4 regions of the Nitratireductor sp. OM-1 genome follow, and region 4 is predicted to be linked to each of the others. Evidence: predicted binding sites of a transcription regulator. Region 4 holds the regulator's gene; each other region holds the start of a gene.
What was found. Region 4 encodes PhoB, which activates phosphate uptake and scavenging genes when phosphate is short. Its sites were predicted from a motif close to TGTCATNNANCTGTCAT; they were not measured.
Positions count from the first base shown of each region.

Region 1 (4,211 bases), 1.6 Mb from region 4:
GCTTCATATAGTAAGCGATTGCCGGTTGGCAAGAATCAGGAATCACCATGAGCGAATCTGAACATCGCCCCGTCACCATCATCACCGGCCGGGTCTGGCGCGAAAAGGGTGATGAGAGCGAGGGCGTGCATATCATGCTGCAGGCCCCGGACGACGACACGGCGGTGCGGCTGGCGCTGGAAGCCCTCGCGCGCGAAGGCTACGCGGAAGCCGAGCTGGACCAGATCGGCGACATGCAGGGCGAGCCCGATGAAGAACCACACCTGTCGGCCTGGCAGGGAGCGCTTGAAGGCGAGATCGCAATCGTCACCTTCGACGAACCGGTCTGACCCCTTCACGGATCAGAGACAGGAAGCCCGGCCATCGCGCCGGGCTTCTTCTTTATGAGCGAGCCTCAGTCGTCCCGCTTTACTGAGAAGGCGCATCCAGGGCGAACACCACGAACTGGGTGAACTGGCCGTTCGGGTTGAAATTGTTGTCGGATGCCAGAACCAGCGTCTTCCGGCCAGCAATGACGGGCCCCCAGGTCAGGGATTCGATGTTGTCCACGTCGAGACCGAAGTCCCCTTCCCCGATCTTCAGAACATGCGTCTTGCTGACCGGCGTGACATCGCGGTCTGCGATGCTGTCAGCACCGAGAATATCGGTCGCACCCGCCGTTTCGACCCGATAGAGATTGATCTCGTTTCCGGTCCCCAGCGCAAAGGAGCGCTCGACCGCGAGAAACGTGCCGGCGTCGATCTCGAGGATCTCCGTCAGACCATTGTCGTTATAGTAAGGCTCGGTTTCCGACTTCTGGTGGATCGTTCCGGTTTCGTAGACATATTCGGCAACCGGCTCGCCGCTTTCGACGTTGAAACCAAGGATACGCGAAGGGCTTCCCGCCTCAAGCGTCGCTTTCGGTCCGTCCTGAACGAGCGCATTCTCGGTCGCGACCCAGATGGTCTCTCCATCGACCGAAAGCGTCAGTCCCTCGAACGCCAGATTGTTGCGAGTGCCGCGCTCGCCGGCCTCATCGGGAAGATAAGCGCCGGGGACCGCGAAACTGCGCTTGAACGCGCCGTCCGGTTTGGCCTCAAAGAGCGTCGGATTGCCTTTGGCATCCCGTTCGCTCGACCAGAACACGCTCTGGCGCGCACCATCGTAGCGGATCGCTTCGGGATCGATCGTCTTGGCCGCGAAGGGCTCGCCATTCTCACCCTGCAGCACATGGCTCGAAACAATGTCGACGCCCTTCACGCCGTCTTCCTCGATCACAAGCTTCAGACGGTAGAAGCGCGCCGGCGCTTTCTCCGACCGGTCGTCCGAAATCGCATAGAACAGATCCGCATCCGCGTCGTAGTCCAGGCCGGAAATGCCGCCGAACTCGACACCGGAGATCATGAGACCGCTGGGGAGGACGATTTCGCCGAGATAAGCGGGCTTCATCATGGCTTCGGCATGAGCCAGAGACTGCGCCGAAACGGACAATGCGGCAGCGAGCACTAATTTCCTGAACATGAGGTCTTCTCCGTGAACCGGGCGCGAATGCGCCTCCAGAGCATCGGACCGAAGAACCGAAACCGGTTTTCGGCTTATCCGACGCTCCATCGATGGTTTGGATCGCCCTTTGTGCGTCCGGATGAACGCACGGCGATCTGGAGAACCTCATGATGCAGCCGGGTGACAGACACGCGACGATGGCGGTGGACTGCCAAAAGAAAAGCCGGGCACAAGGCCCGGCTTCTGCATTCTCTGAGAAGAGGTCTGCCGATTACTCGGCAGCACTCGTCGTCATGTCGGCGATCATCGGATCGGCCATTTCCACGCCCGAGGTCTTGCGACGCTCGTCCAGGATCAGATCGTCGCGCGAGCGCGCAATCCGGCGAACCTGGCTCATCGCGCCACCCGTACCGGCCGGGATCAGGCGACCGACGATGACGTTTTCCTTCAGGCCCTGCAGCGTGTCGACCTTGCCGGCAACAGCCGCCTCGGTCAGCACGCGGGTGGTCTCCTGGAAGGAGGCCGCGGAGATGAAGGACGGCGTCTGCAGCGAAGCCTTGGTGATGCCGAGCAGGACCGGCTGGCCCTCGGCAGGCTTCTTGCCCTCTTCCACCAACCGGTCGTTGACCTCGTCGAACTCCACGGAGTCGACGTGATCGCCCGGAATATAGGTCGAGTCGCCCTGTGCCGTAATCTCGATCTTCTGCAGCATCTGGCGAACGATCACCTCGATGTGCTTGTCGTTGATCAACACGCCCTGCAAGCGATAGACCTCCTGGATTTCGTTGACCAGGTAGGAAGCCAGAGCCTCCACGCCCTTGATCGCCAGGATGTCGTGCGGCGCCGGGTTGCCGTCGAGAATGAAGTCGCCCTTCTCGATCTGGTCGCCGTCCTGAAGATGGAACGGCTTGCCCTTGGGAATGAGGTATTCCGCAGGCTCCAGAGTCGCGTCATGCGGCTCGATGATGATGCGGCGCTTGTTCTTGTAGTCGCGGCCGAAGCGAACCGTACCATCGATCTCGGCGATGATGGCGTGATCCTTCGGACGACGGGCCTCGAACAGTTCCGCAACGCGCGGCAGACCACCGGTAATGTCCTTCGTACGGGCACTTTCGGTCGGGATACGTGCAATCACGTCGCCCGGCATCACCTTGGAGCCCGGCTCCACGGAGAGAACCGTTTCCACCGAAAGCAGGAACCGCGCGTCGCCACCACGAGCAAGCTTGGAGATCTTGCCCTTGGAGTCGAGGATCGTCAGAGCCGGCTTCAGGTCGGTGCCGCGCGGCGTCGAACGCCAGTCGATGACCTCGCGCTTCGTGATACCGGTGGATTCGTCGGCGGTTTCCTGAACCGACACGCCATCCACCAGATCCTCGAACGCCACGGTGCCTTCCACTTCGGTGAGCATCGGACGGGTGTAGGGATCCCACTCGGAGATACGCTGACCGCGCTTCACCTTGTCGCCCTCGTCGATGAACAGACGCGAACCGTAGGTCAGGCGGTGGCTTGCACGTTCCTCGCCGTTCTCGTCCATGATGAGAACCGCCATGTTACGGCCCATCACGATGAGATCGCCTTCAGAGTTGCGCACCACATTGCGGTTGCGAACCTTGACCGTGCCTTCGAAGGAAGCTTCGAGGAACGACTGGTCGACCACCTGCGCCGTACCACCCATGTGGAAGGTACGCATGGTGAGCTGCGTGCCCGGTTCACCGATCGACTGAGCGGCGATGACGCCGACAGCTTCACCGATGTTGACCGGCGTACCGCGTGCAAGGTCACGGCCGTAGCAGACCGCGCAGACGCCGACGCGCACTTCACAGGTCAGCGCCGAGCGGATGCGGACGGACTGGATGCCTGCCTTCTCGATGGCTTCAACGTCACGCTCGTCGATCAGACGACCGGCAGCAACGATGACTTCTTCGGTTGCCGGGTTGATGATGTCATCAAGCGCGGTACGGCCCAGCACGCGCTGGCCGATGGAAGCAACCACCTGACCGGCGTCGACGATCGGCTGCATGGTCAGGCCCTTGTCGGTGCCGCAATCCGGCACGGTGACAATGCAGTCCTGAGCCACGTCAACCAGACGGCGGGTCAGGTAACCCGAGTTAGCCGTCTTCAGAGCCGTGTCGGCCAGACCCTTACGGGCGCCGTGGGTGGAGTTGAAGTACTCCATCACGGTCAGGCCTTCCTTGAAGTTCGAGATGATCGGCGTCTCAATGATGGAGCCATCCGGACGGGCCATCAGGCCGCGCATGCCGGCAAGCTGACGCATCTGCGCCGGCGAACCACGGGCACCGGAGTGCGACATCATGTAGACCGAGTTCATCGGCTTCTGGCGACCGTCATCGTCGAATTCGACCGCCTTAATGCGCTTCATCATCTCGTCGGCGACCTTTTCCGAGCACTTGGCCCAGGCGTCGACGACCTTGTTGTACTTCTCGCCCTGGGTGATCAGGCCGTCATTGTACTGCTGCTCGTATTCCTTCGCGAGCGCCTCTGTCTCGGCCACCAGGTTTTCCTTGGTGTCCGGAATGACCATGTCGTCCTTGCCGAAGGAAATGCCGGCGCGGCAAGCGTGGCCGAAGCCGAGCTGCATGACGCGGTCACAGAAAATGACCGTCTCTTTCTGACCGCAGTGACGATAGACCGTGTCGATCATCTTGGAGATGTTCTTCTTGGTCAGTTCCTGGTTGCAGATGTCGAAGGGCACATTGTGGTTCTTCGGC
Region 1 is NZ_CP029208.1:3,145,137-3,149,347, forward strand. Features, by position in the region: gene DEJ54_RS15095 (transcriptional regulator) at 48-329, shown strand; gene DEJ54_RS15100 (esterase-like activity of phytase family protein) at 409-1,500, opposite strand; gene rpoC (DNA-directed RNA polymerase subunit beta') at 1,754-4,211, opposite strand, start outside.
Region 1: a site for PhoB is predicted at 1,663-1,679, ahead of DEJ54_RS15100 (esterase-like activity of phytase family protein). Genes of this name have one in related genera too.

Region 2 (4,211 bases), 780 kb from region 4:
GCGGCCGAAAATCATCAACCTGTCGTCCAGCTACGCCTATCAGAGCCGCGGATATTATGCATCGCTTCTGGCGAGCTCTCGCGGCCATCGCGTCATTCCCTCGGTCGAAACCATGATCGACCTGTCGGCGCGCAAACTCTATGAAAACGCACTTCCCGAACTGGAGCAGGCGCTCAATCGCTGCCGGGCGGAGACAGGCGGCGCCTTCCCTGCAAGCGTCAGCGTGTTCTTTGGCATTGGTCCCGACAGGGGCTGGGAGCGGTTTGCAAAACTCCTGTTCGACTGGTTTCGCGCTCCCGCGCTCGAAGTCGCCATCAAGAACGGAGAATGGGCGACGATCACGCGCATCGGCTTTCGCCCGCTATCGCGCATGAGCGCGGCGGAGAAAGAACGCTTCACCGCCTCCCTGCACAGCTATACCAGCCGGCAGTGGCGCGACAGCCGCACCCGCGTTCCGGCACGCTACAGTTTCGCAACGCTGATCGACCCGCGCGAGGAACTGCCGCCATCGAGCGTGGCCTCGTTGAAGCACTGGTCGCGCATTGCTGCCCGGATGGGGGTGGAGGTGGAGCCGATCACCCGGAAGGATCTGCCGCGGCTGGCAAATTTCGATGCACTTTTTATCCGCGAGACAACGTCCATCTCCAACCACACATATCGGTTTGCACGCCGCGCGCAGCAGGAAGGGATGCCGGTCATCGACGATCCTCTCTCGATGATCCGCTGCACCAACAAGGTCTACCTGAACGAGCTGATGGCAACGCACCGCGTGGCGGTTCCGCCGACCGTGATGATTGCCGGCCCCGCCGATCTTGAACGCGCGGCTGACCTGCTGGGTTTTCCGCTGGTGCTCAAAACGCCGGACAGCTCGTTTTCGCGCGGCGTGAAGAAGGCCTCGAACATGGCCGAATTGAAAACACTGGCGATGAAATGGCTGGAAGATTCCGATCTTCTCATCGCGCAGAAATTCCTGCCGACCGCGTTTGACTGGCGCATCGGTGTCCTCGATGGCGAGCCCCTCTTCTCCGTGCAGTATCTCATGGCGAAGAAGCACTGGCAGATCGTCAATCACGAGCGGCAGGGGCGTCCCGACGAAGGGGGCTTCCGCTCGTTCCGACTGACCGAAACGCCGGCTAACGTTCTCGATACCGCAGTGCGCGCCGCCCGCTGTATCGGAAGCGGCCTCTACGGCGTCGACATCAAGGCGACACCGGAGGGCATTCACGTCATCGAGGTCAACGACAATCCCAATCTGGATCACGGCTGCGAGGATGCCGGAGAGAAAGACGAAGTCTGGACCCGTCTGACACAGTGGTTCATCGACCGTCTGGAGCGCTGAAAAACATCTCTGCGGCCAGTCACCTGCCCGACTGGCCGGGGTTGAGGCCCTCAGGCCCGCGACTTTCCACCGGCTGTCAAATCACCGTCGCACGCCTCCGCTAGGAGTCTGGGCATTTGCCGAGACAGGTCGGCTCGGTCCAGCACAAAGCCAGAGGAATGCCGTCATGAAAAAGCAGGATATCGTCAGTCTCTCCTGGGATGAATTCGATGAAATGCGCGATCCCCGCCCCGATGCCAATGGCTTCGATGCGGTTGTCGAGCGCGCCATTTCGCGCCGTGGCTTTCTGGGCGGCGTGCTTGCCTTCGGCTCTGCCGCAGCCGTGATGGGCAGCGGAGTTCTCTCCTCCACCACCTCCGCAAAGGCGCAAGTCTCGGCCTTCGCGTTCGAGCCGATTGGCATCGCCACCGACCACGACATTCACGTCCCGAAAGGCTACGCCTGGAAGACGCTGGTGCGCTGGGGCGACCCACTTTTCAAGGAAGCCGAGGGCGCCTATTCGCCGGAAACGGGCGTGTCCGTCGACATGTCCGACAAGGTGTTCGGTGAGAACACCGACGGCATGGAAACTTTCGTCGACGGCGACAAGACGATCCTTGCGATCAATTCGGAATATGTGAATCCGAAGATCAACCTGCCGGCCGCCTCCGAAGGCATGCCGCAGAACGCCGATGAAGTGCGTCTTCTCAAGAACATGCAGGGTGTCACCGTGCTCGAGATCGCCGACAGCGGCGACGGCTATGAAGTCGTGCTCGACAGCCCCTACAACCGTCGCATCACCCATGAAACGCAGATGACCATGGACGGCCCCGCCGCCGGCTCCGATCTGGTCAAGACCAACGCAGATCCTGAAGGCGTTTCGCCCAAGGGCACGATGAACAATTGCGGCTCCGGCAAGACGCTCTGGGGCACCTATCTGACCTGCGAAGAAAACTTCAACGGTTATTTCGGTACGACCGCCGAGCGTGAAGCCACCGAAGGCGAAAAGCGCTACGGCATCGGCGGCGAAGGCCGTTACGCCTACGAAAAGTTCGAAGAGCGCTTCGACCTCGCAAAAGAGCCCAACGAGCCGAACCGCCATGGCTGGGTCACGGAAATCAACCCGTTAGACCCGTCCTCCACCCCGGTCAAGCATACGGCGCTCGGCCGCTTCAAGCACGAGAACGCCGAGATGGTGCAGGCCGCCGACGGACGCATCGTGGTCTATATGGGCGACGACGAGCGCGGCGAGTTCATCTACAAATATGTCTCCGACAAGAGCTGGGCCGAAGGCCAGCCGACCGACGGCCTGCTGTCGAACGGCACGCTTTATGTCGCAAAGTTCAATGACGACATGACCGGCGAGTGGCTGCCGCTGACCCCGGAAAGCACGGGCATGGAACTGGCGGACATTCTGGTGTTCTCGCGCATGGCTGGCTCCAAGGTCGGCGCGACCACCATGGACCGCCCCGAATGGGTTGCCGCAAACCCGCTGCGCGTGGAGGTGTATTGCGCCCTCACCAACAACAAGAACCGTGGCGTGAAGGCCAATGCCGGCGGTGATGAACAGCCCGTCGGCGGCCCCAACCCGCGTGAGACAAACAATTACGGTCAGATCGTGCGCTGGCGCCCGGCTGGCGAAGACCATGGCGCAGACGGCTTCACCTGGGATCTCTACGTCATGGCCGGCAACCCGACCGTCTACGACAACGTCTATGCCGGCTCGGAAAACGTCAACGAAGGCAACATGTTCAACTCGCCCGACGGCATGGCCTTCTCCTCCGATGGCATGCTGTGGATCCAGACCGACGGCGACGACAGCAATGAAGGCGAGTTCGCTGGCCAGGGCAACAACCAGATGCTGGTCGGCAATCCCGAAACCGGCGAGATCGCCCGCTTCCTGACCGCGCCGAATGGCGCGGAAGTGACCGGCCTCAGCTGGTCGCCGGACGGCAAGGTCGCCTTTGTCGGCATCCAGCATCCGGGCGGCAACTGGCCGGACGGAAACGGCAAGCCGCGCTCGGCGGTCATCGCGGTCTGGCGCGAAGATGGCCAGGCCATCGGCTGATTGCCCACTGCCTGCAGATCACAGAGGGGACGTCCTGCGGGGCGTCCCCTTTTGCATGGGGGGCGAATTCGCAGATGGCGCACCATCCCGCTTAACCCCACTCATCGCACGGTCGAGCCGCACCGGGCGCAACAGCCAGCCCTTTTCGTTTCAAAACGAGCCGTTTATGACGGCTTGACGCAGACACATTTCCACCCCACCTGTCAGCCGCCCCGCATAATGCAATTCACCAACCGGATCACCACACCGTGCAAGCGCTCAAGAGCCTGATTGAATCCCGCCGTTTCGAGGCGGTCATCACCGTCCTCATCGTCATCAACGCCGTCACGCTCGGGCTCGAAACCTCAGAGCGCGCCATGGCCGCCGTTGGCCCGCTGCTGCTGACGATCGACCGGGCAATCCTCGGCGTCTTCGTGCTGGAACTCATGGCGCGCTTCGCGGTCTACCAGAAGAATTTCTTCCGCGATCCCTGGCGCATCTTCGATCTCTTGATCGTGGGCATCGCGCTGGTGCCGGCAACGGCCGGCCTCTCGGTGCTGCGCGCCCTGCGCATTCTGCGTGTGTTGCGGCTGGTCAGCATGGTGCCGTCGCTGCGCAGGGTCGTTGGCGGCCTTGTCGCGGCGCTGCCCGGCATGGGCTCCATCATGCTGCTTCTGGGCCTCGTTTATTACGTGTTCGCCGTGATGGCGACGAAGCTTTTCGGCGCATCCTTCCCAGACTGGTTCGGCACGATCGGTCATTCGGCCTATTCGCTGTTCCAGATCATGACGCTGGAAAGCTGGTCGATGGGCATCGTGCGGCCGGTGATGGAAGTCTATCCGCTTG
Region 2 is NZ_CP029208.1:1,564,931-1,569,141, reverse strand. Features, by position in the region: gene DEJ54_RS07465 (RimK family protein) at 1-1,339, shown strand, start outside; gene DEJ54_RS07460 (PhoX family phosphatase) at 1,506-3,386, shown strand; gene DEJ54_RS07455 (ion transporter) at 3,635-4,211, shown strand, end outside.
Region 2: a site for PhoB is predicted at 1,414-1,430, ahead of DEJ54_RS07460 (PhoX family phosphatase). Genes of this name have one in related genera too.

Region 3 (4,211 bases), 210 kb from region 4:
GGCCGGTTCCATCAAGGCACAGTCGCCTGCCGGCAAATACCTGATGGACAATGGCGTGGGCGTTGTCGACTTCAACCAGTACGGCACGCGTCGCGGCAACCATGAAGTCATGATGCGCGGCACCTTCGCCAACATCCGCATCCGCAACCACATGCTGGGCGAGAACGGCACCGAGGGCGGCTACACGATCCACTATCCTTCCAAGGAAGAGATGTCGATCTACGACGCAGCCATGGAATACCGCAAGGAAGGTGTTCCGCTGGTGGTGTTCGCCGGTGGCGAATACGGCAATGGCTCCTCGCGCGACTGGGCTGCCAAGGGCACGAACCTGCTCGGCGTCCGCGCCGTGATCGCAGAGAGCTACGAGCGCATCCACCGCTCCAACCTGGTGGGCATGGGCGTCATCCCGTTCGTCTTCGCTGAAGAAACGAGCTGGGAGAAGCTTGGCCTGAAGGGCGACGAGACGGTGAGCATCGAGGGTCTTGAGACGCTCAAGCCCCGCGCCAAGGTCAACGCCAAGGTCACCTTTGCCGATGGTTCGGTGAAAGAGGTTCCGCTGCTCTGCCGCATCGATACGCTCGACGAGCTCGAGTACTTCAAGAATGGCGGCATCCTGCAGTACGTGCTGCGCGACCTGGCTGCATAATCCAGGTCTGCCACCTGCCTGAGACAGACCGTCGGCGGAAACGCCGGCGGTCTTTTTTGTTTCCGGCTGCATTTCCTCACCGGAACGTGACTTCTTGTTGAGCCCGCCCGCCACCTATAGTGCCTGAAAACAGGATCGGGTTCAGTTTCCGAACGGAGTACAGATGACTTGGCTCACCACGCGCCGCCAGCTGCTGGCGGCGGTTGCAGGCTTCTACGCCCTTACCGGCATTGCCGGCGCCCAGGAGATGGCGCGGCCGGTCGGTGTGGTCGAGCTGTTTACCAGTCAGGGCTGCAGCTCCTGCCCGCCAGCGGATGCGCTGCTCAGCGAACTGGCGGAAAGGGACGACGTCATCTCCCTCGCCTATCACGTCGATTACTGGGACTATCTGGGCTGGCGCGATGCGCTTGGCAGCGCCGCGAACACCGCGCGGCAGAAGAACTATGCGCGCTCTCTCCAGAAAGCCTCCGTCTACACGCCACAGATGATCGTGAATGGCCGCACCGACATGAACGGCGCGGACAGGAGCAGGGTGACCGCATCGCTCGACAGCATGGCCGGCACGCCGGACGGGCTACAGGTGGATCTGTCGCTTCAGGACAGGGGCGACACCATTCTCGTCGAAGTCGGCGCATTTCGCGGCGACGCGGGCAACGAGCTGCTCGACGCGCATCTGGTCTTTGTCGACTTTGCGCCACGCGCGACGGTGGAGATCCGCGCCGGAGAGAACCGGGGCCGCACCATCGAATATCGCAACGCGGTGAACCAGATCCAGACAATCGGCATGTGGGACGGAACGGCCAAGAGCTTCGAAATGCCCAAGAGCGAGCTGGTGAAGAAAGGCAATGGCTGCGCGCTGCTTCTCCAGCGCGTCGACAGGGAAGGAAGGCCGGGCGCCATCCTCGGCGCTGTCGCAATCACCCCATGAACCAGGCACGGGCACCCCATGAACCAAGCATGGGCACCCCGTGAGCCAAGCATGGGCACCCCGTGAGCCAAGCATGGGCACCCCGTGAGCCAAGCATGGGCACCCCGTGAGCCAAGCATGGGCACCCCGTGAGCCAACCCCGTAAGTCAAAAAACCCGGTGGTCCCAAAAGAAAAACCGGTGCTGAATCATTCAGCACCGGTTTTGATCTTTTGGGACCGTTGCCCGGCTCGGAGATCCGAGTTGGTTCGATCCGGTCATGACCCCGAGGGCGGGGGGGCTTGGGGTTTTCGGGATCCGTGTCCGGACCGAACCGTCTCAGGCAACGGTCGGATCGTCGCGGCACAATGGGGCGTGAGCTTGGACAAAATGTGTCGAGAAAAAGGCACGTCATCACCAATTCCGACAAACGGTCCCGATTTGTGACTACCGGCTAACGATAGTGGCTTGCAGGTTCACAAAACATGCGTCGGCAAAATGTCGGGGATGGTCTAACCACTCCGAATATAGCACGGCATCAAGAAAGGTTAACAGGCTTTTCCAACCTTTCCCGCGCGGCCTGAGCATCGGACCGAGACAGTGGAGACCGGTTTTTCGGTTGCCCCGATGCCTCTGGACAGTCTGGATCGTAAGCCGGGAAGGAAGGCAGGGCTTGCATTTCCGGCTATGGCGGGCGAACCTTTCGTGTCACCAAATCGTCATGAGGTTTAGCCAATGAGCGATTACGGCAGCGCCGGGGAGGATAGGGACAGCTCCGGGATACTGATCCCGCTGCATGAAGAGCGCCGTGCGCGCTCCAGCCTTCCCGTAACCTTCGACCGGCGCGAACTGGACCAGATTCTTCGCATCTACGGGCGCATGGTCGCCGCCGGGGAGTGGCGCGATTATGCAATCGACCACCTGAAGGACCGGGCCATCTTCTCCGTTTTCCGACGCACCAGCGAAGTGCCCCTTTTCCAGATCGTGAAAGACCCCAAGCTCACGCGTAAGCAGGGCGCATACAGTGTGGTTGCGGCCACCGGCGCGATCCTGAAGCGCGGGCACGAACTGACGCGGGTGCTCGCCGTGTTCGACAAGAAGCTCAAGCTGGTCACCTGAGCAAAGCCGGCTGGAGCAACGCTGGTCTGGATCGCCTTTGTGCGTCCGCCCGGACGCATGGCGGTCTGCCCCCTCGGTCTGCCCCCTTGGGTCAGCCCACAGCCTCACCACGAAACAGCCGCTCGGGGAGCGATTGTGGATCGGGTGGCGTGTTCGTTCCCGCATTCAGCGTGCGCTGCATGAACACCGTGTCGAGCCAGCGGCCATGCTTGAACCCGCTGCCGCGCAGCACCCCTGCATCCTCGAACCCCATGGCCCGGTGCAGCTTGACTGAAGCGCTGGTTTCCGAGCCATCGCCAATGACCGCAACGATCTGGCGGAACCCGCACTGCGTGCAGGCCTCGACCAGCGCTTCGAGCAGAGTGCGGCCGATACCGCGCCCCTGCGCCTGCGGGTCGAGATAGACGGAATCCTCCACCATGAAACGATAGGCGCGGCGCGGGCGAAACGGCCCCGCATAGGCATAGCCAAGCAGCACGCCCTCCTCCTCCGCCACCAGATAGGGATAGCCGCTGCCGAGGAGCGCGCTCATGCGCTCACGCATCTCGGCCTCGCCCGGCGGATCAAGCTCATAACTTGCCGTGCCTTCGTTCACGGCATGGGCGTAGATGCGGGTGATGGCGGGCGCGTCATCGAGACTGGCGGGGCGGATGGTGAGCGGCATGGAGCAAAAACGCCTTTTGGGAAACCGGATCAAAGAAAAGGGCGGCCCGAGAGCCGCCCTTTCGTATCGTCGTTCAAAGTTCAGCGCCCGCTACTCGCGATTGCCGAGGAACTGCAGCATGAACATGAACAGGTTGATGAAGTCGAGGTAGAGACGCAGGGCGCCCATGATTGCCTTGCGGCCGGACACGGTGGCGTCGTCGCCCTCGTAGTACATCTCCTTGATCTGCTGGGTGTCGTAAGCCGTGAGGCCGGCGAACACCAGCACACCGATCACCGAGATGGCGAACTGCAGCGCGGACGAGCCGAGGAAGATGTTCACGATCGAGGCAATGATGATGCCGATCAGACCCATGAACAGGAACGAGCCCATGCCCGAGAGGTCACGCTTGGTCGTGTAACCCCAGAGCGACAGCGCGCCGAACGATGCGGCGGTGATGAAGAAGGTGCGGACGATGCTCTCACCCGTGTAGACGAGGAAGATCGTCGACAGGGAAAGACCCACGAGGCCCGAATAGACCCAGAATGTCGTCTGCGCAGCCGCGACACTCATGTTCTGAATGCGGAAGCTGAGGAAGAACACCAGCGCGAGCGGTGCGAGGATGACAACCCAGCGGAAGGCGCTGGCGTAGATGAGCTGGCCGAATGCGGTCAGCTGGCCATCCGCGATGGCGAGATTGAATGCACCAAAGGCTGCAAGACCGGTGATGGCCAGGCCAAGCGCCATAAGGTTGTAGACGCGAATCATGTAGGCGCGCAGGCCCTCGTCGATGGCCGCGTCCGCGCGTACGCCGGGCGTTGCGCGGGCCTGATAGTTACGAAGGTCAGCCATAATTATCCCTTTCTGGCTTTAATCCCGTCGGGTGACGGCCATACG
Region 3 is NZ_CP029208.1:994,839-999,049, forward strand. Features, by position in the region: gene acnA (aconitate hydratase AcnA) at 1-646, shown strand, start outside; gene DEJ54_RS04695 (thioredoxin family protein) at 810-1,574, shown strand; gene DEJ54_RS04700 (DUF2794 domain-containing protein) at 2,288-2,671, shown strand; gene DEJ54_RS04705 (GNAT family N-acetyltransferase) at 2,763-3,335, opposite strand; gene DEJ54_RS04710 (Bax inhibitor-1/YccA family protein) at 3,426-4,166, opposite strand.
Region 3: a site for PhoB is predicted at 2,259-2,275, ahead of DEJ54_RS04700 (DUF2794 domain-containing protein). Genes of this name have one in related genera too.

Region 4 (4,211 bases):
GTGGGCGGCCTCGTGCTGACGCTGATGACCCTGCCGACGATCATCATCGCAACGCGCGCAGCGCTGCGGGCCGTGCCGCCCTCCATCCGTGCGGCAGCTCTCGGCCTCGGCGCTTCGCGCACCCAGACGGTGTTTCACCATGTGCTGCCGCTGGCCGCGCCCGGCATTCTCACGGGCACGATCATCGGTCTGGCGCAGGCGCTTGGCGAAACCGCACCGCTGCTTCTGATCGGCATGGTGGCCTTCGTGGCCGATTACCCGACCACGCCGCTCGATCCCGCTACGGCGCTGCCGGTTCAGATCTACATGTGGGCGAATGAGGCCGAACGCGCGTTTGTCGAGCGCACCTCGGGCGCTATCATGGTGTTGTTGCTGTTCCTCGCCGTGATGAACATTACCGCCATTATTCTGCGGCGGCGCGTCGAGCGTCGCTGGTAACGGAGTGGAAGGACATGAACATGCTCACTGATGCTGCTGTTGAAGAAGCACTGGATGCGAGCCAGAACTCGGACACCCTCAAGATGCGCGGTGAAGACGTCTGCGTCTTCTACGGCGAGAAACAGGCGCTGTTCGGCGTCAATCTCGACGTGCGCGAAAACCAGGTGACCGCGCTGATCGGCCCCTCGGGCTGTGGCAAATCCACGTTCCTGCGCTGCCTGAACCGCATGAACGACACGATCGACATTGCCCGGATCACCGGCAAGATCACGCTCGATGGCGAGGATATCTACGATCCCCGCATCGATGTGGTGGAGCTGCGCGCCCGGGTCGGCATGGTCTTCCAGAAGCCCAATCCGTTCCCCAAGTCGATCTACGAGAACATCGCCTACGGTCCGCGCATTCACGGTCTGGCGACGAAGAAGTCGGAGTTCGACGAGGTCGTGGAAGCGAGTCTCCAGAAGGCTGGCCTCTTCAATGAGGTGAAGGACCGCCTGCATGAGCCCGGCACCGGTCTTTCCGGTGGTCAGCAGCAGCGCTTATGCATCGCGCGCGCCATTGCCGTGTCGCCGGAAGTGATCCTGATGGACGAGCCCTGCTCGGCGCTCGATCCCATCGCCACCGCCAAGGTGGAAGAGCTGATTGACGAGCTGCGCGAGAACTACACGATCGTGATCGTCACGCACTCCATGCAGCAGGCGGCCCGCGTCTCGCAGCGCACGGCCATGTTCCACCTCGGCAATCTGGTCGAGGAAGGCCCGACGGACAAGATGTTCACCAATCCGGATGACAAGCGCACCCAGGATTACATCACCGGACGCTTCGGCTGACGGCGCGGCAAACGCACAGATAAGGAACCAGACCATGGGCGAGCACACAGTCAGCTCCTTCGATGAGGAACTCGGTGAAATCGACCGCCTCATCCGCGACATGGGCGATCTCTCCGGCGAGATGACGCGCGCTTCCACCAGGGCGCTGCTGCACTCCGATACGGCGCTTGCACAGCGCATCATCTCCGATGACACGATCATGGATGCCAAGCAGCGCGACCTTGATGAGCGCGCCATCACGCTCATCGCAAAGCGCCAGCCGATGGCGCAGGATCTGCGCAGCGTCGTGGGCGCCATCCGCATGGCGGCTGATCTCGAGCGCATCGGCGATCTGGCCAAGAACATTGCCAAGCGCGTCGGCGCCGTGGGCGAAAGCGCCACGCCGCGCACGCTTGCGCATTCCATCGACGCGATGGCCGGCCTCGTGCTGAAACAGGTCAATTCGGTGGTCGAGCACTATGTGGCGCGCAATGCCGAGGCGTTAATCCGGCTGCGCGACGAGGATGAGGAAATCGACATTCAGTACACGTCGGTTTTCCGCGAACTCCTCACCTACATGATGGAAGACCCGCGCAACATCACGGCCTGCACGCACCTCCTGTTCTGTGCGAAAAATCTTGAGCGTATCGGCGACCATGTGACCAATATCGCCGAAAATGCCTATTATGTGGTGACGGGGTCCCAGCTTCCGGTCCAGCGGCCGAAGCTTGACGAAACACAGATGACGGTCGAATCCGATGTCTAATCGGTCGTAGACTGCCCGAGGAGAATGCCTGCCATGATTGCCCCCAAGGTCATGGTCGTTGAAGACGACGAACCGCTTTGCGTCTTGCTCAAGTACAATCTGGAAGCCGAAGGCTATCAGGTCGAGATGATCTCTCGCGGCGATGAAGCCGAAGTGCGCCTGCAGGAAAACGTACCCGATCTGCTCGTTCTGGACTGGATGGTTCCGGCCGTTTCCGGCATCGAGCTGTGCCGCCGGCTGCGCATGCGCCCCGAAACGGAGCGCCTGCCGATCATCATGCTCACCGCCCGTGGCGAGGAAAGCGACCGCGTGCGCGGCCTTTCAACCGGCGCGGACGACTATCTGGTGAAGCCTTTCTCGACGCCGGAATTCGTGGCGCGTGTTCGCGCGCTTCTGCGGCGCGCGAAGCCGGAAGTGCTCTCGACGGTTCTTTCGGTCGGGGACATCGTACTCGACCGTGAATCGCACCGTGTCTATCGCCGCAAGAACGAGATCCGTCTTGGACCGACAGAGTTCCGCCTCCTGGAATTCATGATGCAGCATCCCGGCCGCGTCTTCTCGCGCAGCCAGCTGCTCGACAATGTCTGGGGCGAGACGATCTATATCGACGAGCGCACCGTGGACGTGCATGTGGGCCGGCTGCGCAAGGCCGTGAACCACGGGCGTCTGCCCGATGTGATCCGCACCATTCGCGGCGCGGGCTATGCGATCCGCGAAGCCTGACAGACGCGATACAGTCATTAAAAAAGCCCCGGTTCGACCGGGGCTTTTTTGTTGAAGCTCTTCGCCCGTTATTTCGTGGCCCGTTATTTCGTGGCGGCGTGTCCGGGACGGGCATGCTCGTTCTGCGCCACGGCAAAGCTCGTCACCGGCTCGATGGAGGCGGTCAGCTCGCCATTGCTGGTGATGTCCCACTCCAGGATCGCATCGTCATAGACAAGTGCGGGATCCACATAGACACAGGTGGCGAGAACCTGCGGCGCTTCGGTTTCCAGCTCGCGCATTGCAACCGGCTTCTCCGCCTCGCACTCCTCAAACGTCTCGTAGACCGGGGTGGGGGCGGGCAGTTCCTGGCATTCGCGCGTGTCGCCGGCCCCCACATTGCCTGAGCAGCCGACAATCAAAAGAAGTGCAGCGATGTGTTCCATGGCTTTCTCCTTTCATTGTCTTCACGAAACGGAAGCCATGGATGGTCCGGTTCGCTTATGCCGCATTCGTTTATGTGTGCGTCGCCGTTTAGCGACCGCGTTTCAGAAGGCCCATGATCAGCGAGATCGCGAGCAGGGCGAGGAAGATGTAGAAGAGGATCTGCGCAATGCCTGCCGAAGCGCCGGCAATTCCGCCGAAACCGAGTGCGCCGGCGATGATCGCGACGACAAGGAATATCAGGGCCCAGTATAGCATTCTGTCTCTCCGTTTAGTTATGCCGGTTAAACGTCTGGCACTCGGATTTGGTTCCGCCGGAGAGATTTTGGGCAAAAGAAAAGCCGCCCGGAGGCGGCTTTTTTGAGAAACGCGTGAAGAAGCGGGGGCGTGTCAGGCCGCCGCGTGCGCCTGCTGATCGAAGAAGAGCGCCTGGCTGATGAGCGCCTTGACCATTTCCGGGCTGAACGGCTTGGTCACAAGGAAGGTCGGTTCCGGGCGCTCGCCCGTCAGAAGCCGCTCGGGGAAGGCGGTGATGAAGATGACCGGTACGGTGGCCGCGTCGAGGATCTCGTTCACCGCATCAAGGCCTGAACTGCCATCGGCAAGCTGAATGTCGGCCAGCACCATTTTCGGCTGCGTCTTGGCAAACATTTCGACCGCCTGCTTGTGGGTGCGGGCCGTGCCGACCACGCGATGCCCGAGGCTTTCGACCATTTCCTCGATGTCCATGGCGATCAGGGGCTCGTCCTCGATGATGAGGATGTCTGTCGCCACCTGACGGGAAATCTCCTCGCTGGCTTCGCGCAGCATCGTGTTGATGCCTTTCATATCCGTCTCGAGAATTTCCGCAGCCTCTTCCGGCCGGAAATTCTCGACGGCCACCAGCAGGAAGGCCTGACGCGGACGGGGCGCGAGCGAAGAAAGGTTGCTCATGGCCCGCTTTTCCCATGCCGAGCTCGGCATGCCTTCGGGGACCGGAACGTCCAGCGTTTCGAACAGCGATGTGAAGAGCCTGAAGAGGGCGATCTTGTCGGTCGATGCCTCGGGAAAGA
Region 4 is NZ_CP029208.1:781,723-785,933, reverse strand. Features, by position in the region: gene pstA (phosphate ABC transporter permease PstA) at 1-438, shown strand, start outside; gene pstB (phosphate ABC transporter ATP-binding protein PstB) at 453-1,268, shown strand; gene phoU (phosphate signaling complex protein PhoU) at 1,303-2,013, shown strand; gene phoB (phosphate regulon transcriptional regulator PhoB) at 2,050-2,736, shown strand; gene DEJ54_RS03660 (hypothetical protein) at 2,820-3,161, opposite strand; gene DEJ54_RS03655 (DUF1328 domain-containing protein) at 3,250-3,417, opposite strand; gene DEJ54_RS03650 (response regulator) at 3,550-4,211, opposite strand, start outside.